One region of the Arthrobacter sp. NPDC080086 genome, then DNA from elsewhere that is predicted to be linked to it. Evidence: riboswitches for the same ligand, from Rfam matches in the RefSeq annotation. Region 1 holds a riboswitch; each other region holds the start of a gene.
What was found. Region 1 has a riboswitch for thiamine pyrophosphate ahead of AB0305_RS14130 (bifunctional hydroxymethylpyrimidine kinase/phosphomethylpyrimidine kinase). Riboswitches for the same ligand answer to the same signal wherever they lie in the genome.
Positions count from the first base shown of each region.

Region 1 (7,412 bases):
AGGGCGACCAGCCGCGGGCGGTGATTCAGCGGAACGACCTCGCCGTCGGTGCCGGCGTAGCTCATGTCGACGGCGTACTTCTCCAGCTCGGCCTCGATCACGGCCAGGTCGGAGAGCGGGTCGCGGTCAGATTCGAGCGTGCCGCAGTCGAGGACGTGGACCAGGGCGGCGCAGCGTTCGACGTGGCGCAGGAAGTGGTGGCCGAGGCCCTTGCCCTCGCTGGCGCCCTCGATCAGGCCGGGCACGTCGGCGATGGTGAAGCGGACGTCGCCGGCCTGGACGACGCCGAGGTTAGGGATCAGGGTGGTGAAGGGGTAGTCCGCGATCTTGGGCCGCGCGGCGGACATGGCGGCGATCAGGCTGGACTTGCCGGCGGACGGGAAGCCGACCAGGGCGATGTCCGCGATGGACTTCAGTTCCAGGACGATGTCGCTGGATTCGCCCTCGATGCCGAGGAGGGCAAAGCCGGGGGCGCGGCGCTTCTGCGAGGACAGGGCCGCGTTGCCGAGGCCGCCGAGGCCGCCGGCGGCGGCGATGTATTCGGTGCCCTCCCCCACCATGTCGGCCAGGACGGTGCCGTCCTTGCTCTTGACGACGGTGCCTTCGGGAACGGGCAGGACCAGGGTCTCGCCGTTCTTGCCGCCGCGCCAGTCACCCATGCCGGGGCCGCCGTTGGTGGCGTGCCGGTGGGGGGCGTGGTGGTAGTCCAGGAGGGTGGTGGTCTGGGGGTCGACGCGGAGGATGACGTCGCCGCCGTTGCCGCCGTTGCCGCCGTCGGGTCCGCCGAGGGGCTTGAACTTTTCACGGTGGACGGAGACACACCCGTGACCGCCGGTACCGCCGGATACGTGCAGTACTACCCGGTCTACAAAGCTGGCCACGTGGATCTCCTCAGTGCTGTTCCCGGTCCGCAAGGTCCCGGAATGATTGTAATGCGGTTAAAACACCGGTGGAGCGGACCCATTGGCCCGCCCCACCGATTGTGAAACGTAGGTGTTACTCTGCGGCTGCAGCAGCCACGATGTTCACGACGCGACGGCCGCGGCGGGTGCCGAACTCGACAGCGCCGGGGGTCAGTGCGAACAGGGTGTCGTCGCCGCCGCGGCCAACGCCGGCGCCCGGGTGGAAGTGGGTGCCACGCTGGCGGACGATGATCTCGCCGGCGGAAACAACCTGGCCGCCGAAGCGCTTCACGCCGAGGTACTGGGCGTTGGAGTCACGACCGTTGCGAGTGGAGCTCGCGCCTTTTTTATGTGCCATTTGGAATGCCTGCCTTCAAAAAATTCTGGGAAACTGCGGGAACCTGATCAGTAACGGAAAGTTACTTGATACCGGTGATCTTGACCTTGGTCAGTTCCTGACGGTGACCCTGGCGCTTCTTGTAACCGGTCTTGTTCTTGTACTTCTGGATGACGATCTTGGGACCACGGAGGTCTTCCAGGATCTCAGCCGTAACCGTTACCTTAGCCAGGTCCGCTGCGGCAGACGTGACCTTGTCACCGTCCACCAGGAGCAGTGCGGGCAGCTCAAAGGTGCTGCCGGCTCCACCGGGGACGCGGTTCAGGGTAACGAAGTCTCCAACAGAAACCTTCTCTTGGCGGCCGCCTGCGCGGACAATCGCGTACACCACTGGGGAACTCACTTCTCTCGACGTTTATTACTAGATTTGCGTGCGGAACCTGGCCCCGAAATACCGGAGCGGCTCACGCTGTGCCTCAACGCCGGCAGGTTCCCCGGGGGAACCCATGAGCTATCCCGTGGATCATCCGTCCCGCGTGGGGTGGACAGGTCCTCAGGGTCATAACCCAAGTGTTGGCGTAAGCACCGAAGATCAAGACTACGCTAATTTCGCCTTCGGCCGCAAACGAGGCAGGCCCCGGAGAGTCGGGCGTGACCGGTGCCACAGTGCCGTTTTCCAAGGAACCGGACCGGGCGCCGCAGCCGCTTTCGGGAACCGCGCCCCACCACCTTACCGGCCGCGGCTCCCGTTCCGGGTCAGGCGTGCAGCCTCGGCGCGTCGAAGAAGTCCACCTCGAAGCGCACCGAGTGGACGAACGCCTCGGTCATGGCGCCCCGTTCGGCGGCGGAACCGCGGCGGGCGGCGGCATCCGTGTAGCGGATCGCCTGCCGGGTTGACTCGGCGAAGGCCGCGTCCGCGTAGGTCCGCAGCCAGGCGGCGTAGGGGTGGCCTTCGTCCGCGCCCGCGGCGAGGAACTGTGCGTGCAGCGCGGCGCCCACCTCGGCATAGAGCCAGAAGCACGGCAGCGCCGCGGCCACGAGGACCCCGTAACTGCCGGCCAGGGACGCGGCATGCAGGTGGTCCACGTAGGACTTGGTAACCGGACCCTGCCGCGGGGTGCCGGCGCGCCCGGCGAGCCAGCTGCGGTGCAGTTCCGACTCAACCTCCAGGCACTGGGCGGCCGAGCGTGACCAAAACAGCTGCTCGGCCTCCGTCGGGGCAAGCGCGGCGGCGCGGGAGAGCACCCGGGAGTAGCCGTTGAGGTAGAGCGCGTCCTGGCCGAGGTAGTAGGCGAACTCGTGCTCCGGCAGGGTCCCGTCGGCCAGGCCCCGGATGAAGTCCAGGGCGTAGATCTCCGACAGGCCCTCCGCGGCGATGGGCTCGAGGCCGGTGGCAAAGTCGCCGGGTTCCCTAAGGCGTTCCGTGAAGTGTTCCGTGCCGGCCCCGGGCCCCGATTCCGCCGGCTGGGCGAGGTGGTGGAAGTGGTGGACGGGTCCGTTGCCGGTGCCGACGTCGAGCCGGACGGCCTCGCGCAGCGCCCCCAGCAGCCAGGGCTTGACGCGGCGCAGCGCCGCTTCCCAGTCCCCGCCGGCGGCGTAGGCCGTGGCAAGGGCCGAGGACAGCGAGCACCCGGTGCCGTGGCTGTTGCGGGTGTCGACCCGCTCCCCCGGCACCACCACGGTCTCGCTGCCGGGCAGTCCCGCGCTGTTGACCAGCGCGTCCGGGCACCCGCCGTCGGCGTCCTCCTCGAGATGGCCGCCCTTGACCAGGACCGTGGTTCCGGCCAGCGCGGAGAGGCGCTTGCCCTGCTCCAGCGCCTCCGCCCAGCCGGCGGCGACCGGTTCATCCAGCAGGAGGGCGAGTTCGGCCAGGTTCGGGGTGACCAGGTCGGCGAGCGGCAGCAGGGTGTGCAGGGCCGCGACGGCCGATTCCTGCAGCAGCCGGTCACCGCTGGTGGCAACCATGACGGGGTCCAGGACGACGACGGCGGGCCGGGTACGTTCCAGCCACGCCCGCACCGCGTCGATGACGCCGGCGTCGCCGAGCATGCCGATCTTGACGGCGTCGATGGTGATGTCCTCGGCGATGGCGTCCAGCTGCTCGGTCAGGAAGGCGGCGGGGGGCACGTGCACGGACCGGACGCCGCGGGTGTTCTGCGCGGTCAGGGCGGTGATGGCGGCCATGCCGTAGCCGCCCATGGCCGCGATGCTCTTCAGGTCCGCCTGGATTCCGGCGCCGCCGGAGGGGTCGGAACCGGCGATGGCCAGGACCCTGGGGACCGGGGCCCGCCCGGTGGCCGCGTGGGCCGTGCCGGCCGACGCCTCGGGTCCGGCGGCGTCGGCCCTGGATGCCGGGAACACCGTCTGCAGGAAACTGGCGCCGGCCGCGGGAGTGGTTGAGAGAGCCGCGGGTGCTACCGCGGGTTGGGTCGAAGACAAGAGACATCCCTTCGCCGGTGCTAACCGGACAGGTTCAACGGGTGTGGATCTCAGCCGGCCCGATGCGCGGCACCCCGTGTCGCGTTCCAGCGTAGCGCCCCTCCCCGGTTTCGCTGCCCGGCGGCCCGTTCTGCCCGGTCCCACCTCCGGCCGGACTCCCCTTAACCGGCTCGCGGGTACCGCCCGGAGTCGACGCTTCGAAACGTCGAGTCCGGGAGATACCCGCGAGTGGTACTGAGCGGTACCGGGTGGTGCGGCGGCGGAGCGGTTTAGAGCTCCGAGGCCGGTACGCCGACGCCGAGGATGATCGGGCCTCCGTTGTCCTTGACGACCGGCTTGACCGTTTCCGGTGCCTTGGCCTCGTGGACGGAGCCCTGGCCGGACGGGGCGGAGGCCTGCCGGCGCTGCTCGACGGCGGTCTCGTTGGCTGCCCCCTGGGCACGGCTGGCACTACGGTGCCGCCGCGGACGGCGCTGGCCGGTGGCCGGTTCCGCTGCCGCCGGAGTGCGGGTGGCGACGGGGGCCGCCGTCTGCGCGGCCGTCTTGGGAGCCTCCTGCCGGCGGGTGTCCTGCTTCGGAGCCTCCTGCTGCCGGGTGTCCTGCTTCGGAGCCTGCTGCGGGGCAGCTTCCCGACGGGTTTCCGGCTCGGCCGCACGGTTGCGGGCGTTCGGCGGCTGGATCCGGGCCGTGCGGGCACGTCCCCGGCCCCGGGTGGCTCGGGACTGGTCAGCGGACCGACCGCCGGCCGGAGCCTCGGCGGGTGCCTCAGCCTCCGGGGCAGGGGCATCCACGGACCGTTCCTCCACAGCCGGCGCTTCCACGGACGGGGCGGCCTCGCGGGCCGCGGTCGCCGTGGTCCCGGACTGGCGGTTCCGCGAGTCCGAGTCGCCCAGGTTGGCGAACGCCTCAGTCAGCAGGTCCAGGGTCAGGGCCGGCTGCGGCGCCTGTTCGGCGTGCTCGACGAAGGGCAGTGCCACCTGCTCGCCCCCGAAGGTCAGCACGGCGGCGGGACGGCCGGCTGCTTCCTCGGTGGAGGCCAGCTCGACGGCGGCGTCCAGGGCCGCTTGCCGTGTCTCGGCGTCGGGCGCTGCGCTGGCGTCGCCGTCGTGCAGGTGGGCCGCGTGGGCGGCCGCCGCGATATTCGCCAGCGCTGCACGGGTGGCCTCGGCCTTGGCGTGCCGCTCGGCCTCGGTGGGCTCGTGGTGCCCGGCCGCCGGCACCTGCTGCTGCTGGCCCTCGGTGCCCTGGCCGCCCTTGCCGCGGCGGCGCTTGCGCTCGTTGCGGGCGGCGGGCTGCTGCTCGGTGCGCGGAACATGGTGTTCCGCGGCGACGGTGTTGGCGCGGCGGTGCTCGACCGGTTCGTCGTGCGTGACGACGCCCCGGCCGGCGCAGGCCTCGCACTGCTCACCGAAGACTTCCAGCAGGCCGGTGCCCATCCGCTTGCGGGTCATCTGCACGAGGCCGAGCGAGGTAACCTCGGCCACCTGGTGCTTGGTCCGGTCCCGGCCCAGGCACTCCACCATGCGGCGCAGAACGAGGTCGCGGTTGGATTCGAGCACCATGTCGATGAAGTCGATGACGATAATGCCGCCGATGTCTCGCAGGCGCAGCTGGCGGACGACTTCCTCGGCCGCTTCGAGGTTGTTCTTGGTGACGGTTTCCTCGAGGTTGCCGCCGCTGCCGGTGAACTTGCCGGTGTTGACGTCCACCACGGTCATGGCCTCGGTGCGGTCAATCACGAGGGAGCCGCCGGACGGCAGGAAGACCTTGCGTTCCAGAGCCTTGTGGATCTGCTCGTCGATGCGCCAGGCGGAGAAGATGTCCGTGTCCTTGGTCCACTTCTCGAGCCTGCCCACCAGGTCCGGCGCCACGTAGGTGACGTAGGCCTCGATGGTGTCCCAGGCCTCCTCACCGGAGACGATCAGCTTGGAGAAGTCCTCGTTGAACACGTCGCGGACCACCTTGATGGTCAGGTCCGGTTCGCCGTAGAGGAGCTCCGGGGCGAGGATCTTGGTGGACGTGGCCTGGCTTTCGATGCCCTCCCACTGGGCGCGGAGCCGGTTGATGTCATGCGTCAGCTCCTCTTCCGAGGCTCCCTCGGCCGCGGTGCGGACGATCACGCCGGCGTCTTCCGGCAGGCGGTCCTTGAGGATGCGCTTGAGCCGGTTGCGTTCGACGTCGGGCAGCTTGCGGGAGATGCCCGTCATGGAACCGCCGGGCACGTACACGAGGTACCGGCCGGGCAGCGAGATCTGGCTGGTGAGCCGGGCGCCCTTGTGGCCCACCGGGTCCTTGGTCACCTGGACCAGGACGGAGTCGCCGGACTTGAGCGCGTTCTCGATCCGGCGCTGCTTGCCCTCGAGGTTGACGGCGTCCCAGTTGACCTCGCCGGCATACAGCACGGCGTTGCGGCCGCGTCCGATGTCGACGAAGGCCGCCTCCATGGAGGGCAGCACGTTCTGGACGCGGCCCAGGTAGACGTTGCCGATCAGGGAGTCCTGCTGGGTCTTGGACACGAAGTGCTCGGCCAGGACGCCGTCTTCGAGGACGCCGATCTGGATTCTGTCGTCGCGCTGGCGAACGATCATCTGCCGGTCCACGGATTCGCGGCGCGCCAGGAACTCCGCTTCGGTGATGACGGTGCGGCGGCGGCCGGTGTCGCGGGACTCGCGGCGGCGCTGCTTCTTCGCCTCCAGCCGGGTGGAGCCCTTGACCGAGGTGACGCGGTTGCTGACCGGCGCTTCGCTGACGGTGCGCGGCGCGCGGACTCGGGTGACGGTGTTGGGCGGGTCGTCGTCGCTGCCGCCGGTCAGTTCGAGGTCCTGGTCACCGCGGCGGCGGCGACGGCGGCGGCGGGACGTCACGCCGTCCTCCAGTGCGGCCTCGCGGCCCTCCTCGGCGTCCTCGTCGCCGGGCTCGGCGTCGGTGTCGGACCCGGCGACCCGGCTGCGGCCACGGCGGCCGCGGCTGCGGCGACGGCGGCGGTTGCCCTGCTCGTCGTCCTCGTCGTCTTCATCGGTGTCTGTGTCCTCGGCAGCTGCCGCGGCGGGGGCGGGACGGACGACGGCGGTGAGGTCCGGGGCCTGGAAGAGCATGGAGGTGACGGCACCGGGGGCGGAAGGGGCGAGGAACAACGACGGCGTTTGGGTTTCCTGCGCCTCCTCGGCGGGGGCCTCCGTTGCCGGGGCCTCCTCGCCGGGGGTTTCGGAGGCGACGGCGGGAGCGTCCTGGGCGGCAGCGGCGGCTTCAACCGTGGGCGCGTCGTCGGTGGCGCCGGCCTCCGGGACGGTTTCCGCGGGCACCTCGGCGGGGGCAGCCTTGGCGCGGCTGGCCCGGCGGCGGACCGGCTTGCGCGGGACATCGGCCTCAGCCTCGGCATCGGCGGGCACGTCGGCGGGGGCCACGGCCTCGGAAACGGTCAGGAGGGCGGGGGCTTCGTCCGCGGCGTCAGCCTCGGGTGCTGCGGCTGCCTTCGGGGCGGCCTGGCGGCGGGTGCGGGTCCGGCGCGCCGGGGCCTTCTCCGCTGCGGGTTCCTCCGCGGCATCGGCCGGGACGCTGTTGTCTGCATTGGCAGCGTCTGCTTCGGCGCCTGCGGCGGGAGCCGCGGCGTCGGCGGTTTCATCGGCCGGTGCGGCCGCTTCGGCCTTGGGAGCCGCTTTCTTTCGGGTGCGCGGTGCCCGTTTAGGCTTTTCCGGCACCTCGGTGGCGGTTGCGCCGTCGGTCATGGGGGCGTC
Region 1 covers NZ_JBFBKP010000040.1:17,473-24,884, forward strand. The annotation lists gene obgE (GTPase ObgE) at 1-881, opposite strand, end outside; gene rpmA (50S ribosomal protein L27) at 997-1,260, opposite strand; gene rplU (50S ribosomal protein L21) at 1,322-1,630, opposite strand; gene AB0305_RS14130 (bifunctional hydroxymethylpyrimidine kinase/phosphomethylpyrimidine kinase) at 1,996-3,507, opposite strand; TPP riboswitch at 3,668-3,765, opposite strand; gene AB0305_RS14135 (Rne/Rng family ribonuclease) at 3,948-7,412, opposite strand, start outside.

Region 2 (7,412 bases), on a different contig from region 1:
GGAAACCGATTTCGCGGCCGACGCCGGGATCGTCCTCGGCGCACTGGCCGACGACGGCCGCGGTGCCGCCGGAGGCCACGTCGTCGCCCACTCCCAGGGCGCCATCGCCGCGATGATGGCCGCCGTCGAACGGCCCGACCTGGTCCAGTCCCTCACGCTGGTGGAACCGGCCTGCCTGTCCCTGACGGCGGAACTGCCGGCCACCGCCGCGCACCGGGCCCTGATGGAACCGCTCTTCGATGTCCGGCACAGCCTGGGCGACGAGGACTTCCACCGTGAATTCGTCCGCCGGGTGTTCGCCGCGCACGCCCCGCTGCACGGCGCCGCCGGGGAAGTCGCGGCGGATAACGCCCGGGAGGCGCGGCGGCTCCGGCTGCAGGCCCCGGCATGGGAGGCGCCGCTGCACATCGTCCCTGGCGTTCCCACCCTGGTCCTCACCGGCGGCTGGGAACCGCTGTATGAGGAGATCGCCGGCTACCTCGTGGAGACCGGCGCCCGGCACCGCACCGCCCCGGGCGGGCACCGGCCGCAGGACTCACCGGAGGGGGACCGGGCGATCCGCTCCTTTATCGCCGACGTCGTCCGCAGCCGGCACGCCCGCGCCTCCTAACCCGCCCCTCCTTACTCCGGGCCTCCTAGTCCCAGCCTGCTAGTCCCGGGCGGCCCCCACCCCCGGATCCGGCAGGTAGACCTTGCCGCCGGAGGCGAGGAACTCCTCGCTCTTCTCCCGCATGCCCGCGTCGGCCCGGGCCGCCTGCGCCTCGGCGGAACCAAACTCGCTCCGGATGTCCTGGCTGATCCGCATCGAGCAGAACTTCGGCCCGCACATGGAACAGAAGTGCGCCATCTTGGCCGGCTCGGCGGGCAACGTCTCGTCGTGGAAGGCCTCGGCGGTGACCGGGTCCAGGGACAGGGCGAACTGGTCCCGCCAGCGGAACTCGAAGCGGGCCTTGGACAGGGCGTCGTCCCGCTCCTGCGCGCCGGGGTGGCCCTTCGCAAGGTCCGCGGCGTGGGCGGCGATCTTGTAAGTGATCACGCCGGTCTTCACGTCGTCCCGGTTCGGCAGGCCCAGGTGCTCCTTGGGGGTGACGTAGCAGAGCATGGCCGTCCCGTACCGGGCGATCTCGGTTGCGCCGATGGCGGAGGTGATGTGGTCGTAGCCGGGGGCGACGTCGGTCACGAGCGGACCCAGGGTGTAGAACGGCGCCCCCTTGCACAGCTCCTGCTGGCGTTCTACGTTTGCCCGGACCAGGTGGAACGGGACATGGCCCGGGCCCTCCACCATCACCTGCACGTCGAATTCCCAGGCCCGCTGCGTGAGCTCGGCGAGGGTGTCCAGTTCGGCGAACTGCGCGGCGTCGTTGGCATCCGCCGTCGACCCCGGCCGCAGCCCGTCGCCGAGGGAGAACGCGACGTCGTACTTCGCGAAGATTTCGCAGAGCTCGTCGAAGTGGGTGTACAGGAAGTTCTCCCGGTGGTGCGCCAGGCACCAGCCGGCCATGATGGAGCCGCCGCGGGACACGATCCCGGTGACCCGGTTGGCTGTCAGCGGCACGTACCGGAGCAGCACGCCGGCGTGAATGGTCATGTAGTCCACGCCCTGTTCGCACTGCTCGATCACGGTATCCCGGAAGATTTCCCAGGTCAGCGCGTTCGCTTCGCCGTTGACTTTCTCCAGGGCCTGATAGATCGGGACGGTGCCGATGGGCACGGGGGAGTTGCGGAGGATCCATTCGCGCGTCGTGTGGATGTCGTCCCCGGTGGAGAGGTCCATCACCGTGTCTGCACCCCACTGGGTGGCCCACTGGAGCTTGTCCACCTCCTCGGCGATGGAGCTGGTGACGGCCGAGTTGCCGATGTTGGCGTTGATCTTCACGAGGAAGGCCTTCCCGATGATCATCGGTTCGGACTCGGGGTGGTTGATATTCGCCGGGATGATGGCCCGGCCGGCGGCGAGTTCGCTGCGGACCAGTTCGACGTCGCAGTTCTCGCGCAGCGCGACGAAGCGCATCTCGGGCGTCACCTCGCCCTGCCGCGCGTAATGCATCTGGGTGACGGTCCGGCCGGGGAGGGCCCGGCGCGGTGCCGGAGGAGCGCCGCGCCACTCCGCCGAGGCGGCTCCGCGGCGGACCGCGGACTTGCCGTCGTCGAGAAGGCTGCGCTCCCGGCCGGAGTAGGGCTCGGTGTCCCCGCGTCCGGCAATCCAGTCGGCACGGAGCGGCGGCAGGCCCGCCACCGGGTCGCTGACCGGCCCCGCCGTGCGGTAGGCCAGGAACGGGGGATTTGGGGTGCCGCCGGGGGACGGCTCCAGGGCGATCTCGGTCACCGGGACCCGCAGGCCGTCGCCTTCGATGTAGGCCAACGTGTGCGACGCAAGGGCAGGGCTGTGCTGGGAATTTGTGGTGCGCAAGGGTTACTCACTTCCTTCGCCGGCATTACCCGGACAGGTTCAACGGTCGCAGGCTGCCTCAGCCCGATCTCAGCCCCTGCAAGGGCTCCCGTGTGGTCGTAGACGAAGCTACCACAGGGCCCCGGACACGGCTCCAAGGTTTCCGCCGGCCGCGATTAGGCTGGGACCCATGAGCGGCATCATCGAATTCACCGGGCCCGTCCTCACCGCCGTGAACCGGGAGCGGCGCGGCCTGTGGTCCGTGGACGGGGTGCTGACCTTCGACCGTCCGGAGGCGGCGCCGGACCAAGTCATCGACGGGTGGGTAATCCCGGGACTGGTCGACGCTCACTGCCACATCGGGCTCGGGCCCGGCGGTGACGTGGACGCCGCCGTCGCCGAAACGCAGGCGCGCACGGACCGTGACGCCGGGACCCTGCTGGTCCGCGACGCCGGAGCGGTGCACGACACCCGCTGGATCCAGCAGCGGCGGGACCTGCCCCGGATCATCCGTGCGGGCCGCCACATCGCCCGAAGCCGCCGCTACCTGCGCGGCCTCGCCGTTGAGGTGGACCCCGGTGACCTGGTCGAGGAGGTCCGGAAGCAGGCGCGGGCGGGGGACGGCTGGGTCAAGCTCGTGGGGGACTGGATCGACCGCGACGCCGGGGACCTTGCCGCAAGCTTCCCCGCCCGCACCGTCAGGGACGCCGTCAGCGCCGCCCACGACGAGGGCGCCCGGGTCACCGCGCACTGCTTCGCCGAGGACACCCTCGATGACATGCTCGACGCGGGCATCGACTGCATCGAGCACGCGACCGGGCTGCTGCCCCGCCATCTTCCGCGTTTCGTCGACCAAGGCGTGCCGATCGTCCCCACCCTGGTCAACATCGCCACCTTCCCGGACATCGCCGCGCAGGCCGAACCCAAGTTCCCGCGCTACGCCGCCCACATGCGCACGCTCTGGGAACGCCGGGCCGAGCGGGTCCTCGAGGCCCACGAGGCCGGGGTGGCCATCTACGCGGGAACCGACGCCGGGAGCGTGATTGCCCACGGGCGGATCGTCGACGAGTTGGAGGCACTGCATGCCGCCGGACTGGGCGCGGCCACCGCCCTCGACGCCGGCGCCTGGTCCTCCCGGGCCTGGCTGTGCGCCGCCGGAATCGCCGAGGGTGCGCCCGCCGACGTCCTGGTCTGCGCCGCTGACCCGCGGCGGGATCTCTCCACGTTGCGGAATCTGCGCGCCGTCGTCCTCCGCGGGGACGTCATCGGCGCGGCATCCGCGGAATAAATTGAAGCTTCAAGTAATTTTATCTGGTGAGAGCCGCCGAATGACGGCTGAACCCCACAGCACCGGAGTGATGCAATGACCACCAACGCCGCCACCCAGGACCTCTTGCCGGCCGACCTCTCGATGGGCACCGTGATGCTCAAGGTCGGCGACCTGGCGATGATGACCGACTATTACCAGCGCGCCCTCGGCCTGGAGGTGGTGGCCGAGCAGGGCGGCGGCCTCTACCTCGGACGCGGCCAGACGCCGCTGGTGCACCTCGCGCCGGCCCCGGGACTGAACCTCCCCTCCCGGGGCGAGGCCGGGCTCTTCCACACCGCCCTCCTGTTCGAGGACCAGGCGGCGCTGGCCGCCACCGTCGCCACCGCAGCCCAGTACGATCCCCGGTTCTTCACCGGCAGCGCGGACCACCTGGTCAGCGAGGCCTTCTACTTCAACGACCCCGAGGGCAACGGCATCGAGCTGTACTGGGACCGTCCGCGCGAGGAATGGTCCTGGGATGGCGCGAATGTTGTCATGGACAGCTTGGCGCTGCCGCCGCAGCGTTACCTGGAGCAGCACCTCACCGAGGCGTCGCTCGCCGGCCAGCACGAAACCGGCGCCGGCGTCGGGCACGTCCACCTCCAGGTCGGCGACGTGCAGTCCGCCCACGACTTCTACGTCGGGACCCTGGGCTTCGAAAAGACCGCAGGCTGGCACGGCCAGGCGCTTTTCGTCTCGGCCGGCGGCTACCACCACCACATGGCCATGAACGTCTGGAACAGCCGCGGCGCCGGCCCCCGGCGCGACACGCTGGGCCTGGGCGAGGTGCTGATCGAGGTGCCCTCCGGGGACGACATCGGCGCCCTCGCGGACAGGCTCAAGGTCGCCGGCGTCGCGTCCCACCACACGGGTGCGGAGCTCCGGTTCGACGACCCCTGGCGCAACCGGATCCGGGTCGCCGTCCGCTGACCGGCCTCCGGGCCGCCAGCCGATAGGCTGGGACCACGCCACACGCCGCGGCCCCCGGGCCGCCCGAAATCCAAGGATGAGCCCCGTGGGATTTACCGAAGTCTTCGTCGCCACCCATGACGCCGCGCTCAAGCGGGCCGCCGCCCTCGCCGGGGGCGCCCCCGCCGGCCCGGACGCCGTCCGGATCGAGGGCATCAGCGACTACGAGATCGAACGGCTGGGCGACCTCGCCGGCACCGCCGTCCACGCCGCCGGCGCCGACTACGAACTCGCGATGGTCGACGTCTCCAGTGACGCACTGCTCGGCGTGCCCGCCGCCATGGTCCGGACCCTCGCCGAGCTGCTTAGCTACGAGACCGACGAGGGCGAACGCGTCCTGGCCGACGTCGCCGGGCAGTGGGCGGCCGAGGAGGACATGCCCTTCGGTGCCGCCGAGGCCCTCGGCCACACCCGGCGGATCGCGGAGCTCGCCTCCGCCGTCGACCCCGCTGCCCGCACCGAACTGTACGTCTGGACTGCCTGAGCCGGACTGCGGCGCCACCCGCGGCGACCCGCCGCGGGTGTTAAGTCGAAATCGGCGCGGTGATCTGGCACAATGATCAGGTACTTGATCTGCGTGGCCCCTCTCTCCGCGTCTGGATCTTGTCCTTTTAGAACCCCCTAGTATGGCCCGCCCCACGGGTGCAGAACGCCGGGTTCGACCCCGTTTCAGAAACAGGAGTGACCACAAAAGTGGCCGTTAAGATTCGCCTTAAGCGCTTCGGCAAGATGCGCGCCCCGTACTACCGCATCGTCGTCATGGACTCACGCTCCAAGCGTGACGGCCGTGCCATCGAGGAGATCGGCAAGTACCACCCGACCGAAGAGCCCTCGTACATCGAGGTCGACTCGGACCGCGCCCAGTACTGGCTCGGCGTCGGCGCTCAGCCGTCCGAGCAGGTTGCCGCGATCCTGAAGATCACCGGTGACTGGCAGAAGTTCAAGGGTCTGCCCGGCCAGGAAGGCACCTTGAAGACCAAGGCTGCCAAGGAAGGCTTCGTAGCCCCGGAGAAGGGCTCCGTCATCATTCCGGAAGCCATCACCAAGAAGGCCAAGAAGGACGACGCAGCCGAGGCCCCGGCCGACGCCGAAGCAGAGACCACCGAGGCTGAGTAACTTGCTGGCAGACGCGCTCGAACACCTGGTCCGCGGGATTGTAGACAGCCCCGAGGACGTCAAGGTCAGTGCCAAGAACAACCGCCGGGGGGACACCCTTGAGGTGCGCGTTCACCAGGACGACCTTGGCCGGGTGATTGGCCGCCAGGGCCGGACCGCACGCGCACTGCGCACCGTGGTTGCGGCACTGGCAGACGGTGAGCCGGTGCGGGTCGACGTCGTCGACACCGACCGCCGCCGGTAGCGCAGCCAGCACACGCTTGATCTCTGTCCGGCCCCTCCACCAGCATTGGTGGAGGGGCCGGACTGTTTTGCGCACACTGCGCCCCCACAACGACCCATCCTTCCCATCCCCGAACAAGAGGACAGCATGCAGCTTCAGGTGGCACGAATCGGCAAACCCCACGGCATCCGCGGCGAGGTCACCGTCCAGGTGCTGACCGACGCCCCCGGTGACCGGTTCGTCCCGGGCACCCAGTTCGTCGTGGAGCCCGCGTCCGCCGGGCCGCTCACGGTCGAGAGCGCGCGCTGGAACAAGGACATCCTGCTGCTGGCATTCGAGGAGGTGGAGACCCGCAACGATGCGGAGGCCCTGCGCGGCGCCAAGCTCTTCATCGAAACCGAAGAACTCGACGAGGACGACGACGAGGGCTGGTACGAGCACGAACTCGTCGGCCTGGACGTCCGGGTGGGCAACGAGGTGGTGGGCACGGTCTCCGCGCTGCACACCATGCCCGTCCAGGACCTGCTGGTGGTCAAGGACCGCGCCGGCAAGGAAATCCTGATCCCGTTCGTGGAGCAGATCGTCCCCGAGGTCAACGTCGCCGAAAAGTACGTCCTCGTCACCCCGCCGGCGGGCCTGTTCGAGGTCAACACGGACACCGCCGCGACCCCCGACGACGGCGACTCCGCCGACAGTGCCGCCGAGGACGCAGACGGGGACCGCGCCTAAGATGCGGATCGACGTCGTCAGTATCTTCCCCGAGTACCTCGCCCCGCTGGAGCTGTCCCTGATCGGGAAGGCCCGGCAGGACGGACTGCTGAAGCTCACCGTCCACGACCTTCGGGACTTCACCACCGACCGGCACCGCACCGTCGATGACACCCCGTACGGCGGCGGCGCCGGCATGGTCATGAAGCCGGAACCGTGGGCCCAGGCGCTCGGTGCCGTCGCGGGCACTGCGGCGGCAGGGGAGGGTGAGCTCCGGAAACCTGTGCTGATTGTCCCCTCGCCCGCGGGGGAGCGCTTCACCCAGGCCATCGCGCACGAGCTCGCCGAGGAGGAGCAGCTGGTCTTCGCCTGCGGCCGGTACGAGGGCATCGACGAACGCGTCCTCGAATGGGCGGCGGACCACTTCACCGTCCGCCCCATGAGCCTGGGCGACTACGTGCTCAACGGCGGCGAGGTGGCGGTCCTGGCGATGGTCGAGGCAATCGGGCGGCTGCTGCCCGGCGTCGTTGGCAACCCCGAATCCCTCGTGGAGGAATCGCACTCCGACGGGCTGCTGGAGTACCCGGTCTACACCAAGCCATCCAGCTGGCGCGGCCGGGACGTCCCCGCCGTGCTGCTCAGCGGCAACCACGGCAAGATCGCCCAGTGGCGCCGGCACGAACAGTACCGACGTACCG
Region 2 covers NZ_JBFBKP010000011.1:17,843-25,254, reverse strand. The annotation lists gene AB0305_RS06415 (alpha/beta fold hydrolase) at 1-610, shown strand, start outside; gene thiC (phosphomethylpyrimidine synthase ThiC) at 650-2,410, opposite strand; TPP riboswitch at 2,405-2,512, opposite strand; gene AB0305_RS06405 (amidohydrolase family protein) at 2,580-3,677, shown strand; gene AB0305_RS06400 (VOC family protein) at 3,753-4,628, shown strand; gene AB0305_RS06395 (hypothetical protein) at 4,714-5,151, shown strand; gene rpsP (30S ribosomal protein S16) at 5,361-5,783, shown strand; gene AB0305_RS06385 (RNA-binding protein) at 5,785-6,027, shown strand; gene rimM (ribosome maturation factor RimM) at 6,154-6,735, shown strand; gene trmD (tRNA (guanosine(37)-N1)-methyltransferase TrmD) at 6,737-7,412, shown strand, end outside.
Region 2: linked by a shared signal. The riboswitch ahead of thiC (phosphomethylpyrimidine synthase ThiC) and the one ahead of AB0305_RS14130 (bifunctional hydroxymethylpyrimidine kinase/phosphomethylpyrimidine kinase) in region 1 are both predicted to bind thiamine pyrophosphate.

Region 3 (7,412 bases), on a different contig from region 1:
GATCCGGTCCAGCACCGCCACCCCCTCCTCGGGCGAGTCGATGGCGGCGTGGACGTGCAGCCCGCAGGTGAGCTGCTCCTGGACGGTGAGGCCGAACCGCCGCTGCATCGTGGCGTAGCGCAGTTTGGGGGTGGTGTGGGTGGGTGCGGCCAGCGGCGAGGTGGCCAGTGCCGCGACCCGGGCGCCGTGCACCCGGGCGGCGTCGTCGGCGGTCCGGCGGGCCCGACGAATCTGCCGCAGCAGGGCGTCATGCTCCCGGCACGGCAGCGTCTGGGTTTCGATCTGTTCGAGCTTGAGCTCGAAACTGAAGCCGGAATGGCCCTCGCCGGTCTCCGGGCCCCGGACGAGCCCGCGCAGCATGGCGTCCGCGAGCGCCAGCGGCACCCCGCTGACGGGGTCCACGATCAGCAGTTCCTCTTCGACGCCGAAGGTGCGCATACCCCATTGTGCGCCGGGGGTCTTTAGTCCTGGAAGTACTCGATCTTCGCGCCGATGGTGTTCAGCCGCTCGGCCAGATCCTCGTACCCGCGCTCGATCACGTAGATGTTGCGCAGCTCGGACACGCCCCGGGCGGCCAGCATGGCCAGCAGCAGGCAGGCGGCAGGGCGGAGGGCCGGCGGGCACCCCACCTCGGCGGCGCGCCACTTGGTGGGGCCGTTGACGTAGATCCGGTGCGGGTCCAGCAGCTGCACCTGCGCGCCGAGCCGGTTCAGTTCGGTCAGGTAGATGGCGCGGTTCTCGTAGACCCAGTCGTGGATCATGGTCTGGCCCTGCGCGTTGGCGGCGATCACGGCGAAGAACGGCAGGTTGTCGATGTTCAGGCCCGGGAACGGCATGGGGTGGATCTTGTCCTCGGGCGCCTTCAGCTCGGAGGGCCGGGTAGTGACATCCACCAGCCGGGTCCGGCCGTTGCGCGCCACGTATTCGGCGGAGACCTCCAGCCGCTGGCCCATCTGCTCCAGGGTGGCCAGCTCGATCTCCATGAACTCGATCGGCACGCGGCGGATGGTGACCTCGGAGTTGGTCACGATGCCGGCCGTGATCAGGCTCATCGCCTCGATCGGGTCCTCGGAGGGGAAGTACTCGATGTCCACGTCCACCGCGGGCCGGCCGACAATCTTCAGCGTGGTGGTCCCGACGCCGTCGATCTCCACGCCCAGGCGCTGCAGGTAGAAGCAGAGGTCCTGGACCATGTAGTTGGGGCTGGCGTTGCGGATGACCGTGGTGCCGCGACGGTGGGCGGCAGCCATGATGGCGTTCTCGGTGACCGTGTCGCCCCGCTCGCTGAGGACGAAGGAGCGGTTCTCGCCGTCGGCGGGCGGCGCCTGGACGGTGTAGAAGCCGGAGGTGGCCTCCACGCGGAGGCCGAACTGGCGCAGCGCCTGCATGTGCGGCTCCACGGTCCGGGTGCCCAGGTCGCAGCCGCCGGCGTAGGGGAGCCGGTACTCGGCGGACTCGTCCAGCAGCGGGCCCAGCAGCATGATGACGCTGCGGGTGCGGCGGGCTGCGTCGACGTCCATGCCGTCGAGGTCCAGGACGGCGGGGCGGCGGATCTGCAGGTCGGTGGCGTTCAGCCAGGTGCACTCGACGCCGATGCTGGTCAGCACCTCGACGATCCGGTTGACCTCCTCGATCCGGGCCAGCCGGCGCAGTACCGTGGTGCCGCGGTTGATCAGGCTGGCGCAGAGCAGGGCGACGCCGGCATTCTTGCTGCTGTTGACGTCCACGGCGCCGGAGAGGGTGTGGCCGCCCTCCACGCGCAGGTGGGTCATCTGGGGCCGGCCCACCTTGACGATGGTGCGGCCGAAGATGGACTCCAGGCGCTGGATCATCTTCAGGCTCAGGTTCTGCTTGCCCTGTTCCATCCGGGCGACGGCGCTCTGGCTGGTGCCAAGCTCTGCGGCAAGTTTGCCCTGGGTCCAGCCCTTTTCGCCGCGTGCGTCCTTGAGGACCGTGCCGAGGTGTTCTGCAGTGGGAAGCGTCATACCCAAGAAATATCACACATGAGTTACCGACCGCCTCCGGATGCGCTTCAAAGCGCGTAACGTCACACCCCTAGTCGGATGGTGCGATAAATCGCGCTGGTCACTGCTGGCCGAGGAACACCATGTTCCAGGTCCCTGCGGCGACGGCGGCGGCTACTGCCGACCCGGCGATCACCACGCCGCCCAAGACCACCCACACATCCAACCCGGTGAAACGAGCCTGCCGGGCCCAGGTCCGCCGGGCACCGCCGAAGCCGCGCGCCTCCATGGTCACCGCCAGCCGCGACGCCCGCCGGACCGCCTGGACCAGCAGCCCGAAGCTTTGCCCCAGCATGGCCCTGAGCCGTTGCGCCGGGCTGCCGTGCGAGCCCACGCCGCGGGCCCGCCGGGCCATCCCGATGGTCTGCCATTCCTCCGCCATGAGTCCCACCAGCCGCATCGCCGCGAGGGTGCCCAGCACGAACCGGTGCGGCAGCTTCGCCTGCTGCGCGAGGGCGTCGGCCAGGTCCGTGGGGTCGGTGCAGCTCATCAGCAGCACGGCCGGCAGCGCGATCGCGAGGCCGCGCAGCAGGAAGCCGAGGCCCAGCTGGAGTGAGCCCTCGCTGATGGACCAGAGCCCCACGTCCAGCAGGATCCGGCCACGGTCCGGGGCGAGGATGGCGGTGCTCCAGCCGCCCAGGGCAGCGGCCAGGATCAGCGGCCAGCCGCGGCGCCAGAGCAGGGCGGGGGTGAGCCCGGCCAGCGGGAAGAGCAGCACCTCGAAGGCCAGCGCCACGGACGCGGAGACCCAGTCGATGGACAGGGCCAGCGCCACGGTGACCAGCACGACGCCGGAGAACTTGGCCAGCGGGTTGGCGCGGGCCAGCAGGGCGCGGTTTCCCTCCAGGGTCAGGGCTTCCCTCATGCCGCCACCCCCTGCAGCTTGAGCTCGTCGCCGCCGAGGACGTCACTGAATTCGGCGTCGTGGGTGACGGAGACGACGGCGGTGCCGGCGTCCAGGAGTTCGGAGAGGAAGGAGGCCAGCTCGGCCCAGGTGTTGGCGTCCTGGCCAAACGTGGGTTCGTCGAGGACCAGGACCTGCGGGTGGGCGGCCAGCACGGTAGCCACGGACAGGCGCCGCTTCTCGCCGCCGGAGAGGGTGTAGGGGTTGGCGTCCACCAGGTCCCGCAGCCGCAGCCGCTCCAGCAGTTCGTCCACCCGGTCCGCGCCGCGGCCCAGCTGCCGCGGCCCGAAGGTCAGTTCGTCCAGCACCCGGCCGGTCACGAACTGGTGTTCGGGTTCCTGGAAGACCGTGCCGATCCGCGGGATCAGCTGCTGCGCCTTCCAGGCATAGGGGTCGATGCCCGCGCCGGCGCTGAGGTCGGTGGTAGCGGACACGGTCCCGGCCACCGGGGCCAGCAGCCCGGCGAGGGTCAGGGCGAAGGTCGATTTCCCGGCGCCGTTGGGCCCGGTGATGGTGAGCGCGCGCCCCGCACGGACCTGCGCGGCGATACCCTCCTGCACCGGCACGGGCGGCACGGCGCGGAAGCGGGTCCGCAGGCCGCCCCGGCGGGGACGGTCGCGGGACACGGCCAGGGACTCTGCGGCCAGCAACAGCCGGCCCGCTTCGAAGCCGGGTTCCGGACCCTGCCCGGTGTCGCCGGCGCTCCGGGCGCGGGTGGCCGGCACGTGGCCCGGGACCCAGACCCCGGCGGCGATCAGCATCTCCCGCGCCTCGGCCAGCACCCGGTCCGGCGGCCCGTCCAGCAGTACGGCGGATTCGCCCGCGCTGCCGGGCTGCAGCACCACGATCCGGTCCACCAGGTCCTTCCACACGGAAACCCGGTGTTCCACCACCACCAGGGTGGCGCCGGTCCGGTCCAGGCAGCGGCCCACGGCGTCGCGGACCTCCAGCACACCGGCGGGGTCGAGGTTCGCGGTGGGTTCGTCCAGCAGCAGGAGCCCGGGCCGCATCGCGAGGATGCCGGCCAGGGCCAGCCGCTGCTTCTGCCCGCCGGAGAGGGCAGACGTCGGGTGGCCCAGGGGCAGGGATCCGAGCCCGACGTCGTCGAGCGCCTCCCCTACCCGGGCCCAGATCTCCGCGGGCGGGACGGCGAGGTTCTCCGCCCCGAACGCGACGTCGTCACCCACCCGGGAAAGCACCACCTGGGTCTCCGGGTCCTGCTGCACCAGCCCGGCGCGTCCGCGGCGGTCCCGGGGTGGGGCCCCGTCGATGAGCAGGCTGCCGGTCTCGTCGGCGTCGTCGGCGTCCGCGTCCGCGCCGCCGCCCTCGCCGAGCACCCCGGCCAGGGCGTGCAGCAGGGTCGACTTACCGGCGCCGGAAGGTCCCAGCAGCAGGACGCGTTCGCCCGGGCTGATGTCCAGGTCCAGTCCGCTGATGGCGGGCCGGGACCGTCCGGCGTGCCGCCAGCCCCAGCCGCGGGCGGTGACCGCGGCGGGGCGGACGTCGTCGGCGTTCATGCGCGCGGGTGTCAGGAGAAGACGGGTTCGGTGGCCGCCTTGCGGGAGGCGAAGGAGGCCAGCACCCCGGTCCGGGCCAGGCCGCGGGTGGCGATCCAAGCCAGGCCGCCGGCGATCACGGCACCGGAGATGGCGCAGAAGACGATGTAGGCGGCCTTGTCCCCGGCCTCGAAGGCGATGTTCCAGCCCCAGGGCAGGAAGCAGTCGTTCAGGCCGCAGAAGAGGCCCGCGCCGGCGCCGGCGAGCAGGGAGACCGGGAGGTTGAACTTGCTGTAGCGGAAGGCGGCGAAGACCAGCTCCGCGCCGAGGCCCTGCAGGATGCCCGAGATCAGCACGGTGGTGCCGTACTGGGAGCCCATGATCAGCTCGCCGGTGGCGGCGACGGCCTCGCAGAACAGCGCGGCGCCGGGCTTGCGGACCACCAGCATGCCGAGGACCGCGGGGATCATCCAGCCGCCGGCGTAGAGGCCGGTCAGGGGCGGGTAGACGGCGGTGAGCGGGACGGACACCACGTTGGAGCCCTGGTCCCAGGCCCAGAAGATGACGCCGCCGGCAATCGCGATCAGCGCCGCCAGGACAATGTCGACCACGCGCCAGCTCTTTTTGCCGGCCGCTGTGGTGCGGGGGGTGGAAATATCGGTCATGTCGTCCTCCTGAGGTACAGGAGGGGAGGGTATTCCGGCCACGGCGGCCGCTGCCGCGTGTTCCGGACACCCTGAGAACTCGACTCCCTTGCGCCGGTACTAACCGGATCAGGTTCGAGGGTCTGCGGCTGTCCGCACTCTCAGCGCCCACCTACGGTTCCCGGATTCCTCCGGAAGGGTCCGACGGCGGCGCTCCCCTGTCGTTATGAATGTCGCCCGTGTGGGCTGGCCCAGTTTACACCCGCGCCGCCGGGGCCCGCCTCCCCTCCCTGCCGAGCCGGATCAGCACGATCCCGGCCGCCACGAACCACGCCCACATCAGGAGGCCGTAGCCGCCGTAGAGCGCCGGGACGAGGTACCGCAGCGCCTCCGCGAGCAGCCCCAGGGCACCGGCGCCGATGCCCAGCCAGCCCACCGCCCGGGAGAGCCCTGCCCGCACCATGGCCACGGACATGAGGAGAATGCCCGCCGCGGAAAGCACCCCGGCGACGGCGGGTGTGTTGTTCTCGGCGATCACCGCCTCGGCGGCGGCGCTGATCCGCTGCCGCGCGGCGTCGTCGGCCGCCCCGGCGTACCGGTCGCTGAGGTAGACCAGCACCAGAGAGCCGCGGCTGGTAACCGGGATGGCGAGGATCAGCGCCCAGGACAGCCCGCCCACCAGGGCGCCGCCCAGCGCCAGGCCCCGTGCCAGTCCCTCTGCCGCCGGAGCGCACGCCAGGAACAGCGCAGCGAAGACGGGCACCGCCAGGATGTTCGGGACCGTCCAAAGCAGCTGCTCGGCGACGTAGACGGGCTTGTTGCGGGCGATGAACTCAAGCGTCGGCACGGCCCCGTCGACCGGCGGCGGCGCGATGAAGTCCAGCACAAGGGCCAGCACCAGCAGCACCACGAACGCGATCGAGCAGCAGCCGGCCGCCAGCTGGAACGGCGCCCAGGGTGCGCCCCGGTCTCTGTCCATGCCCGACGGTAGGCCGGGCGGCGCGCGGCGGACAGGGGCGTCCGCCCCGGACCGGTGTGCCAGTAGGCTAGGGGCAGTCCTGTTTCCACCCGCAAGGAGCACGAAATGAACATTGTCATCAAACTGCTCGGCACCGGCATCAGCCTGGTCGCCGGTCTCGTCGGCACCAAGCTCGTGGACACCGTCTGGGAGAAGACCACCGGCAACAAGCCGCCGAAGGGCCACGACGACGACGTCCCCACCACGCTGCGCCAGGCCCTGACCTTCGCGCTGATCTCGGCCTCGGTGAGCGCCGTCATCCAGGTCCTCGCCAACCGCGGCACGCAGCGGGCCATCACTCGCTTCGCCAAGACCCAGGACATCGTCTAGGCGCACCGCACCACCGGACTCCGACGGGGAGTCCCCCGGGCATCAGTCCCGGCGGGGCTCCCCGTCCTCGTTGAAGCCGCGTTCCCCGGCGGCCTGCTGCACCACCGCTTCGAGCTCATCCGCGCTCAGCAACTCCGGGTGGAGGTGCTTGGTGCGGTAGCCGGCGCGGCCCACCATGTGCGCGGAGACCGGGACGGTCAGCAGCTGGAAGATCCACGCGACCACCAGCACCGGCCACACCCACCAGGTGCGCATCTGCAGGCCCACGGCGCACAGCAGCAGGAACAGGCCCAGGACCTGCGGCTTGGTGGCGGCGTGCATCCGGCTCATCAGGTCCGGGAAGCGGAGCAGGCCGATCGCGGCGCCGAGGGACATCAGTGCACCCACCACCATGAACACGGCGGACACGGCGTCGATCACCGTATCCCCGGAGAAGGTCTCAGGATTCATGGGGGTGCCTCCTGCGGTCGGCTACGAAGCGGGCCACGGTCACGGACCCGACGAAGCCGATGATCGAGATCGCCACCAGCAGCATCAGGTTGTTCAGGTGCCGGTTGACGGCCATGTCGATGCACAGCGCGGCGCCCAGGATGGCCAGCAGCACGTCGGTGGCGAGCACGCGGTCCAGCAGCGAAGGCCCTCGGGCGATCCGGATGATGGCGCCGCCCGCCGCGAGGGACAGAATCACGGCGGTCACGGCCAGGACGATCGGCATCATGCGGCTGCCTCCTGTTTGAGGGCGGAAACTTCCTCCGGGGAGCCCATGATCCGGATCAGGCCGGCCTCAGTGTCCCGGACGTCCTTGCGGAGCCTGGCGGCGTCCTCGGCGTCGCGGACGTTGATGCCGTGGATATAGAGCGTGGACGTACCCCTGTCCACCTCCACGACCAGGGAGCCCGGAATCAGCGAGATGACGTGGCCGGTGGCGGTGACCAGGAGATCCGAGTGGCTGCGGAGCGGGACCGCGACGATGGCGCTGACCACCCGGGGCCCGCG
Region 3 covers NZ_JBFBKP010000029.1:28,557-35,968, forward strand. The annotation lists gene AB0305_RS11785 (glutamate--cysteine ligase) at 1-438, opposite strand, end outside; gene AB0305_RS11790 (UDP-N-acetylglucosamine 1-carboxyvinyltransferase) at 462-1,985, opposite strand; gene AB0305_RS11795 (energy-coupling factor transporter transmembrane component T) at 2,086-2,889, opposite strand; gene AB0305_RS11800 (ABC transporter ATP-binding protein) at 2,886-4,445, opposite strand; gene AB0305_RS11805 (ECF transporter S component) at 4,457-5,089, opposite strand; TPP riboswitch at 5,157-5,298, opposite strand; gene AB0305_RS11810 (hypothetical protein) at 5,325-6,047, opposite strand; gene AB0305_RS11815 (DUF4235 domain-containing protein) at 6,153-6,416, shown strand; gene mnhG (monovalent cation/H(+) antiporter subunit G) at 6,459-6,866, opposite strand; gene AB0305_RS11825 (monovalent cation/H+ antiporter complex subunit F) at 6,856-7,134, opposite strand; gene AB0305_RS11830 (Na+/H+ antiporter subunit E) at 7,131-7,412, opposite strand, start outside.
Region 3: linked by a shared signal. The riboswitch ahead of AB0305_RS11805 (ECF transporter S component) and the one ahead of AB0305_RS14130 (bifunctional hydroxymethylpyrimidine kinase/phosphomethylpyrimidine kinase) in region 1 are both predicted to bind thiamine pyrophosphate.

Region 4 (7,412 bases), on a different contig from region 1:
GGTCATCAGCGAGATCTGCGCGTTCCAGTCCTCCACCGGCAGCGGGGGAGCCGCGACGATCCGGTAGCCGCCGTCGGGGAGCTGTTCGATTTCCTGGTCCGGCATGTTCAGGCTCGCTCCGCCGCGCTGCCGCTCGAGCTCCACCCGCTTGCCGCCGACCTCTTTCAGCAGTTCCAGAACGGGGGCGGCCGTGCCGGCGTCGAGGTCCGCCTGCACCCCGGCGTAACTGAGCTTGGCGCGGCTGATGACCCGGGCGCGGCGCACCAGGACCGAGGACACCTCGGCGGCGGCGTCGAGCTCGAACTCCCAGACGAAGGCCGCGCAGAGCTGGCCGGCCAAGAGGCTGCCGGCGGCCTCGCTGATGACCTCGGGGTGGAGCGGGATGCGGCCCTCGGGCGTGTAGAAGGTCTGCCCGCGGCGGCGCGTCTCGGCGTCGAGCGGGCCGCCGGGGGCCACGAAGGACGGGACATCGGCGATCGCGTAGAAGACCTTGTATCCGTCGCCGGAGCGGTCAATGAACAGGGCCTGGTCCAGGTCCGTGGACGACGCCGGGTCGATCGTCACGAACTCCACGTGGGTCAGGTCCAGGCCGGGAAGTTCGTGCCCGGCCACCGCCGCCTCGGCGTCGCGCAGCGCCTCCTCGGGGAACGGCCCAGGCAGTTCCAGTACTGTTCGCAGGGCCTTCAGCGCCCCGGCGAGCTGGTTTTGCTGCTGGCGGACGCTCGGCGTCAGGCGATGGTGAGACACGAAAGTCAGGGTAGCCCGAAATCCGCCGCTAGTCTTGAACGATGAGCACTCCGACGCCGGATTCCGCCCGCGATCACCGCTTTCTCACGGACCTGCTCGGCGTGATGGCCTACAGCGAACTCTCCGCCTTTGAACGGCTCTCCTCCGACGCCCGCTACGCGCCCACCCTCCGGGACCGGGCAGTGCTGGGCCGGCTGGCGGTGCGGGAGTTCGAGCACTACGAACTGGTGTGCGCCCGGCTGCAAGCCGTGGGTGAGGACGTGGAGGGCGCCATGGTGCCGTTCCAGCGCTCGGTTGACCACTTCCATGAGCGGACGCGGCCGGCCGACTGGTTCGAGTCGCTGATGAAGGCTTACGTCATCGACACCGTCTCCGCCGACTTCTACCGTTCCCTGATTCCGCGGCTGGATCCCGCCACCGCGGAACTCGTGGAGCAGGTCCAGGCCTCCGAAGAGGCCACCGGGGTGCTGCGTGAACGGCTCAAGCAGGCCCTGGCCGACGATCCCCGGCTGGCCTCCCGGCTGGCGCTGTGGGCACGGCGGCTTCTCGGCGAGGCGCTGACCCAGGCGCAGCGGGTCGCGGCCGACCACGCCTTCCTGGCCGTCCAGGGTTCGGAAGCAGCGGGCAACGGGGCAACGGGCAACGGCGTCCCTGCGGGCACGGATCCGGTCCGGGCGCTGCTGACTTCGCTGGCCACGGCGCACTCACGCCGGATGACCCTGCTGGGCCTGGCGGGGTAGAGGGCCTGCGGCCGGTGAGGCCGAGGCGACCGGCCGCGCTTAGGCACGGCCGCGACTAAGCCCGGGCGTCGAGGGCGGCGAGCAGGGCCTGCGCCGCAGCGGCGGGGTCCTCCGCCTCGGTGATCGCCCGGACCACCACGATCCGCCGGGCCCCGGCGTCGAGGACCTGCTCCACATTTGTCAGGTCGATGCCGCCGATCGCGAACCACGGCACGACGCCGGCCACCTTGCCGCCGTCGCCCGCGGCCTCGGCGTGCTCGATCGCGTCGGCGGCGTAGCGGACCAGGTCCAGGCCGACGGCGGCCCGGCCGGGCTTGGTGGGTGTCGCCCAGACCGGGCCCACGCAGAAGTAGTCCAGCCCGCTCCGGCCCGGCGCGGCGGCGATGGCGGCGTCGACCTGCTCCGGGGTGTGAGTGGACAGGCCGATCACGGTGTCCTTGCCGAGGAAGTCCCGGGCCGCTCCGAACGGAATGTCCTTCTGCCCGATATGGAACACCGGCGCGCCGGCCAGCGAGGCCAGGTCCGCGCGGTCGTTGACGGCCCAGAGCCGGCCGTGGCGCGCCGCGACCGTGTGCAGGACCTCCAGCAACTCCAGTTCCTCCGCGGCTTCGATGGTCTTGTCCCGGAGCTGGATGATGTCCACGCCCCCGGTAAACGCGGCATCGACAAAGGCTTCAAAGTCTCCGCGGTCCTTGCGGGCATCGGTGCAGAGGTACAAACGGGCGGTGCTGTGGACATCCTGGCTCATGCCCCAAGCGTAGTTCCTCTAAACTGGGCGCATACCGCGGGAGCCCCGCAGGCCGGTGACGGCGCAGGGCTGAGAGGGCGTCAGAGCCGACCGCTTGACCTGATCCGGCTAGTACCGGCGTAGGGAAGGAACCCATGAACACCACCCCCAGCCCTAAGGCCCGGCCGCACGGCCCCGGGGCCCCGCCTGACGGCCGCCACGGCGCCGTCGACGTCGCCGTGATTGGCGGGGGCGTGATCGGCTACGGCATCGCCTGGGAACTCCGGCGCTCCGGACGCACCGTGGCGCTGGTCGACGACGCCCCCGGGGACGGCGCCAGCTGGGCCGCCGCCGGCATGCTAGCCCCCGTCAGCGAACTCCACTACCAGGAGGAGGGCCTCCTGCCCCTGATGCTGGAGTCCTCCCGGCTCTGGCCCGCCTTCGCCGGCAGCCTCGCCGACGGGGGCGACGAAGGCGCCGGCACCGGCTATCTCACGACGCCGACCCTCGCCGTGGGCGCCGACGCCGCGGACCGCCAGGCGCTCGCGGACCTGCGCGCCCTCCAACTGGCCTCCGGCCTGTCCGTCGGACCCCTCACCGTGCGGGAGGCCCGCCGCCGCGAACCGTTGCTCAGCCCGGCGATCTCCTGCGCCTTCGAGATCCCCGCCGACCATCAGGTGGACCCGCGCCGCCTGATCACCCGGATCACGGCGCTGCTGGCCGCCGACACCGGGTTCCGGGCCGTCCCGCAACGGGCCGAGGGCCTAATCCAGGCGGACGGCCGGGTCGCCGGCGTGCGGCTCAGCGGGGGAGGGGAGATCCGGTCGGTCGAGACCATCGTGGCCAACGGCCTGGGCGCCGCCGCCCTGCAGGACCTCCCGGCCGGGCTCACCCTGCCGCTGCGGCCGGTCCACGGCGACATCCTCCGGCTCCGGGTGCCCGAACGGCTGCGTCCATTGCTGAGCTCCACCGTGCGCGGACTGGTCCGGGGCGTCCCGGTCTACATTGTTCCGCGCGGGGACGGCACCGTGGTGGTGGGCGCCACCCAGCGCGAGGACCAGGCCCGGGACCGGGCCGTCTCCGCCGGCGGGGTCTACCAGCTGCTGCGCGACGCCCAGCAGCTGGTCCCGGCCGTCGCCGAGCTGGAACTCGACGAGGCCACGGCCAGGGCCCGCCCCGGCACCCCGGACAACGCCCCGCTGCTGGGACGGGTCCGTGCCGCCGGCGGCGGCCACGTCCCGGGCCTGGTGATCGCCACCGGCTTCTTCCGGCACGGGGTGCTGCTGACCCCGGCCGCCGCGGCCATCTGCCGGGAGCTGCTGGACGGCACCCCGGACCCGCGGTGGGACGGGTTCCTCCCGGACCGCTTCGACCGCCCGCACACGGACGCTGAGCACAGCCAGTCGACCAGCCAGGCGCACAGCCCTACCAATGCTCTCCACCCCGCGACCCACAGGACAACCGCATGAACATCACCCTCAACGGGAAGCCGCACGCGCTCCCGGACAACGCCACGGTCGGCGCCCTCGTCAGCGGCGTCACCGGCCGGCCCCTGGCGGACAACGGCCAGGCCACGGACGGACGCAAACTCGGCGTCGCCGTCGCGCGCAACGCCGAGGTCGTGCCCCGCAGCCGGTGGCACGCAACAGAACTCATCGAGGGCGACGACGTCGAACTCGTCACCGCGGTACAGGGAGGATGAACGGCATGAAGGAAGCAGACACCGCGCAGGAGCCCGCCGTGAAGGCCACGGCGCACCGCGACCCGGTGACCTTCGACGGCGTGGAGCTGGGCTCCCGGCTCATCATGGGCACCGGCGGCGCACCCAGCCTCGACGGCCTCGGCGCCGCACTGGAAGCGTCCGGCACGGAACTGACCACCGTGGCGATGCGCCGCTACTCCCCGGCCGAGAGCGGATCGCTGTTCCAACTGCTGGCCGACCGCAACATCCGGGTGCTGCCCAACACCGCAGGATGCTTCACCGCCCGCGACGCGGTGCTCACCGCCGAACTGGCCCGCGAGGCGCTGGAGACGGACTGGGTGAAGCTCGAAGTGATCGCCGACGAACAGACGCTGCTTCCGGACGCCCTGGAACTGGCCGACGCCACCGAACAGCTGGTGGCGCGCGGGTTCAAGGTCTTCGCCTACACGAACGACGATCCGGTCCTGGCGCTGCGCCTGGAGCACCTCGGTGCCACGGCCGTCATGCCGCTGGGCGCGCCGATCGGCACCGGCCTGGGCATCCTGAACCCGCACAACATCGAACTGATCGTCTCCCGGGCCTCGGTACCCGTGGTCCTCGACGCCGGCATCGGCACGGCCTCGGATGCGGCGCTGGCCATGGAGCTGGGCTGCGATGCCGTGCTGCTGGCCACCGCGGTGACCAGGGCACAGAACCCGGTGCTGATGGGAGAGGCGTTCAAACACGCCGTCGCCGCGGGCCGCCTGGCCCGGCTGGCCGGCCGCATCCCGCGCCGCGAGCACGCGCTGGCGTCCTCCGGCATGGAAGGCCGCGCCGAGTTCCTCTAGGGACCGCGGCCAGGGACCGCGGCTACCCGCCGGGGGAGCGGGGTAGCCTAGGCGCATGAAGATGCGCCTAGAAGTGATCCAGGTTCCGGTGGCCGACGTCGACGCGGCCAAGGAGTTCTATTCCGAGCGACTGGGGTTCGTGCTGGACCACGACGTCGAACACATCCCGGGGATGCGGGTGGTCCAGCTGACGCCTCCCGGCTCCGCGGCGTCAATTGTGATCGGGACGGGAATGACCGGGATGAAGCCCGGCAGCCTCGAGGGGCTGCAACTGGTGACCCCGGACCTGGCCGCGACGCGCGCGGAGTTGGTGGGCCGCGGGGCGGAGGTCAGCGAAATCGAGGACATGGGCGGCGTCCTATTCGCCCACCTCAGCGATCCGGACGGCAACCGCTGGGTGCTGCAGCAGGCGCTGTAGGGGGCTAGGAGCGCAGGATGGCGTTCAGCCGCTCCGTGTCCTGGGCGGTGCGGGACCGGCCCAGGAGCACGACGGCGGCAACCGCGGCGGCCGCGGCGAGCAGCAGCGGCAGGATCCACGGGATCCAGGTCAGGCCCGGCTGATAGCCGAGGCCCGCGGCCTGGAAGATGATCCAGCTGAGCATCCCCACCGTGAGGGCGACACCGGCGGGTACGGCGATGCCGTACTTGGCATGCCGCTTGCCATTGGCCCAGACGACGAAGCCGGCGGCAACGGCCACCATCGCCACCACGATGAGGGAGAGCACAGCGGGTCCTAGAGGGCGCCGAAGCCGACGCGGCGGACCTCTTCGGCGCCGATCTCAACATAGCCGAGGACGCCGGCCGGCACGATTACCTGGCGGCCCTTCTCATCGGTGAGGCGCAGCTCGGTGCCCTTGGCGATGGCCTCGCTGACCAGCGCCGCCACGGCGTCGGCGTCCTGGCCGGACTCCAGGGCGATTTCGCGGCCGATGTTCTGAATGCCGATCTTTACTTCCACAGCAAGGCCTCCCAGCCAATCAAAGTGTTCACGTTCCCCTAAAGGGGGTTTTCTATTTGTAGTCTAGGACTCTTTCGGGAAGCGGCTGATTCCGCGCCAAGCTAAACGGTAGATCAGGTCGCTGGCCACATCGAGGTCCAGGTTGCCGTCCGTTTCCAGCCAGTACCGGGCGCTGACCTGGGCCATGCCGGACAGGCCGCGGCCCAGCAGCTGGGCCTCCAGCAGCGGGAGTTTGGTGTCCTCAGCGATGACCTTGGCGATCGCGTCGGCGAACGTCTTGTTGAAAGTCTCAAGCCGGCGGGCGACGTCGGCGTCGTTCACCAGGTCGGACTCGAACACCAGCCGGTGCGCCTGGTCGTCGTGGGCGATGAACCGGAAGTAGGCCCGCATGACCGCTTGGACGCGTTCGTCGTTGTCGGTCGTGGAGTTCAAGGCCCCCAGCAGCAGCGCGGTGAGGGTGGAGAGGTGGCTGTCCAGCAGCGCCAAGTAAAGCTCACGCTTGGACGGGAAGTGCTGGTAGAGGACCGGCTTGCTCACGTGGGCGGTCTCGGCGATCTCATCCATGGCGGCACCGTGGTAGCCGTTCGCGACGAAGACCTCCTGCGCGGCGGCCAGCAGCTGGGCCCGGCGTTCATCGCGGGGCAGGCGGGCGGAACGCTGCCCACCGGTGCGCGGCTGCGCCGCCGGCTTTCCGGTCTGTCCCCGATCAACCGGTGCCTGATGAACCACTCTGGGCCTTCTTTCCTCGCTGTTGGTTCCACAATACGCGGGGGTAATATGACTGGCGGCAACTTCGGGCATAGATTGAAGTATGGCTTCGAAGTTGACCGAGAACAGTACTTCCGCCGCGGCCGGCCAGGCTCCCGGCCCGCTGGTGGAACCGGCCGCCGACCTCACCGCGGCGGAGGTGGAACGGTATTCCCGCCACCTCATCATTCCCGAGATCGGATCCCTGGGCCAACGCCGCCTGAAGAACGCCAAGGTCCTGGTGATTGGCGCCGGCGGGCTCGGCTCACCCACGCTGCTGTACCTGGCGGCCGCCGGCGTCGGAACGCTCGGGATCATCGACGACGACGACGTCGACCTGAGCAACCTGCAGCGCCAGGTGATCCACAGCGTCGCCGACGTCGGCCGGCCCAAGACCGAGTCGGCGCGGGACGCAATCGCCGCCCTGAACCCCCTCGTTGACGTCCGCCTGCACAACGTCCGGCTCGACGCGTCCAACGCCCTGGAACTGTTCGCCGGCTATGACCTGATCATCGACGGGGCGGACAACTTCGCCACCCGCTACCTGGTCAACGATGCGGCCGCCATCCTGGGCAAGCCCTACGTCTGGGGGTCGATCTTCCGCTTCGACGGGCAGGTCAGCGTGTTCTGGGAGCAGCACGGCCCCACCTACCGCGACCTGTATCCCGAGGCGCCGCCGGCCGGGTCCGTCCCTTCCTGTGGCGAGGGCGGGGTCTTCGGCATGCTGTGTGCCGCCGTCGGCTCCCTGATGGTTTCCGAGGCGGTCAAACTCATCACCGGCGTCGGCCGTTCCTTGCTGGGACGGGTGGCGCTCTTCGACGCCCTGGGCGGCAGCTGGCGCGAAATCAAGGTCTCCCGCGACCCGGACGCGCCCAGGGTCACCGAACTGACCGACTACGAGGCGTTCTGCGGGATCACCCCCGCCGCCGACGCCGGCACGGACACCGGGCACACCATCACCGCC
Region 4 covers NZ_JBFBKP010000034.1:6,417-13,828, forward strand. The annotation lists gene AB0305_RS12875 (RNB domain-containing ribonuclease) at 1-747, opposite strand, end outside; gene AB0305_RS12880 (ferritin-like fold-containing protein) at 789-1,487, shown strand; gene thiE (thiamine phosphate synthase) at 1,543-2,235, opposite strand; TPP riboswitch at 2,262-2,379, shown strand; gene thiO (glycine oxidase ThiO) at 2,370-3,683, shown strand; gene thiS (sulfur carrier protein ThiS) at 3,680-3,916, shown strand; gene AB0305_RS12900 (thiazole synthase) at 3,922-4,743, shown strand; gene AB0305_RS12905 (VOC family protein) at 4,799-5,161, shown strand; gene AB0305_RS12910 (hypothetical protein) at 5,166-5,468, opposite strand; gene AB0305_RS12915 (DUF3107 domain-containing protein) at 5,477-5,701, opposite strand; gene AB0305_RS12920 (TetR/AcrR family transcriptional regulator) at 5,765-6,430, opposite strand; gene moeB (molybdopterin-synthase adenylyltransferase MoeB) at 6,513-7,412, shown strand, end outside.
Region 4: linked by a shared signal. The riboswitch ahead of thiO (glycine oxidase ThiO) and the one ahead of AB0305_RS14130 (bifunctional hydroxymethylpyrimidine kinase/phosphomethylpyrimidine kinase) in region 1 are both predicted to bind thiamine pyrophosphate.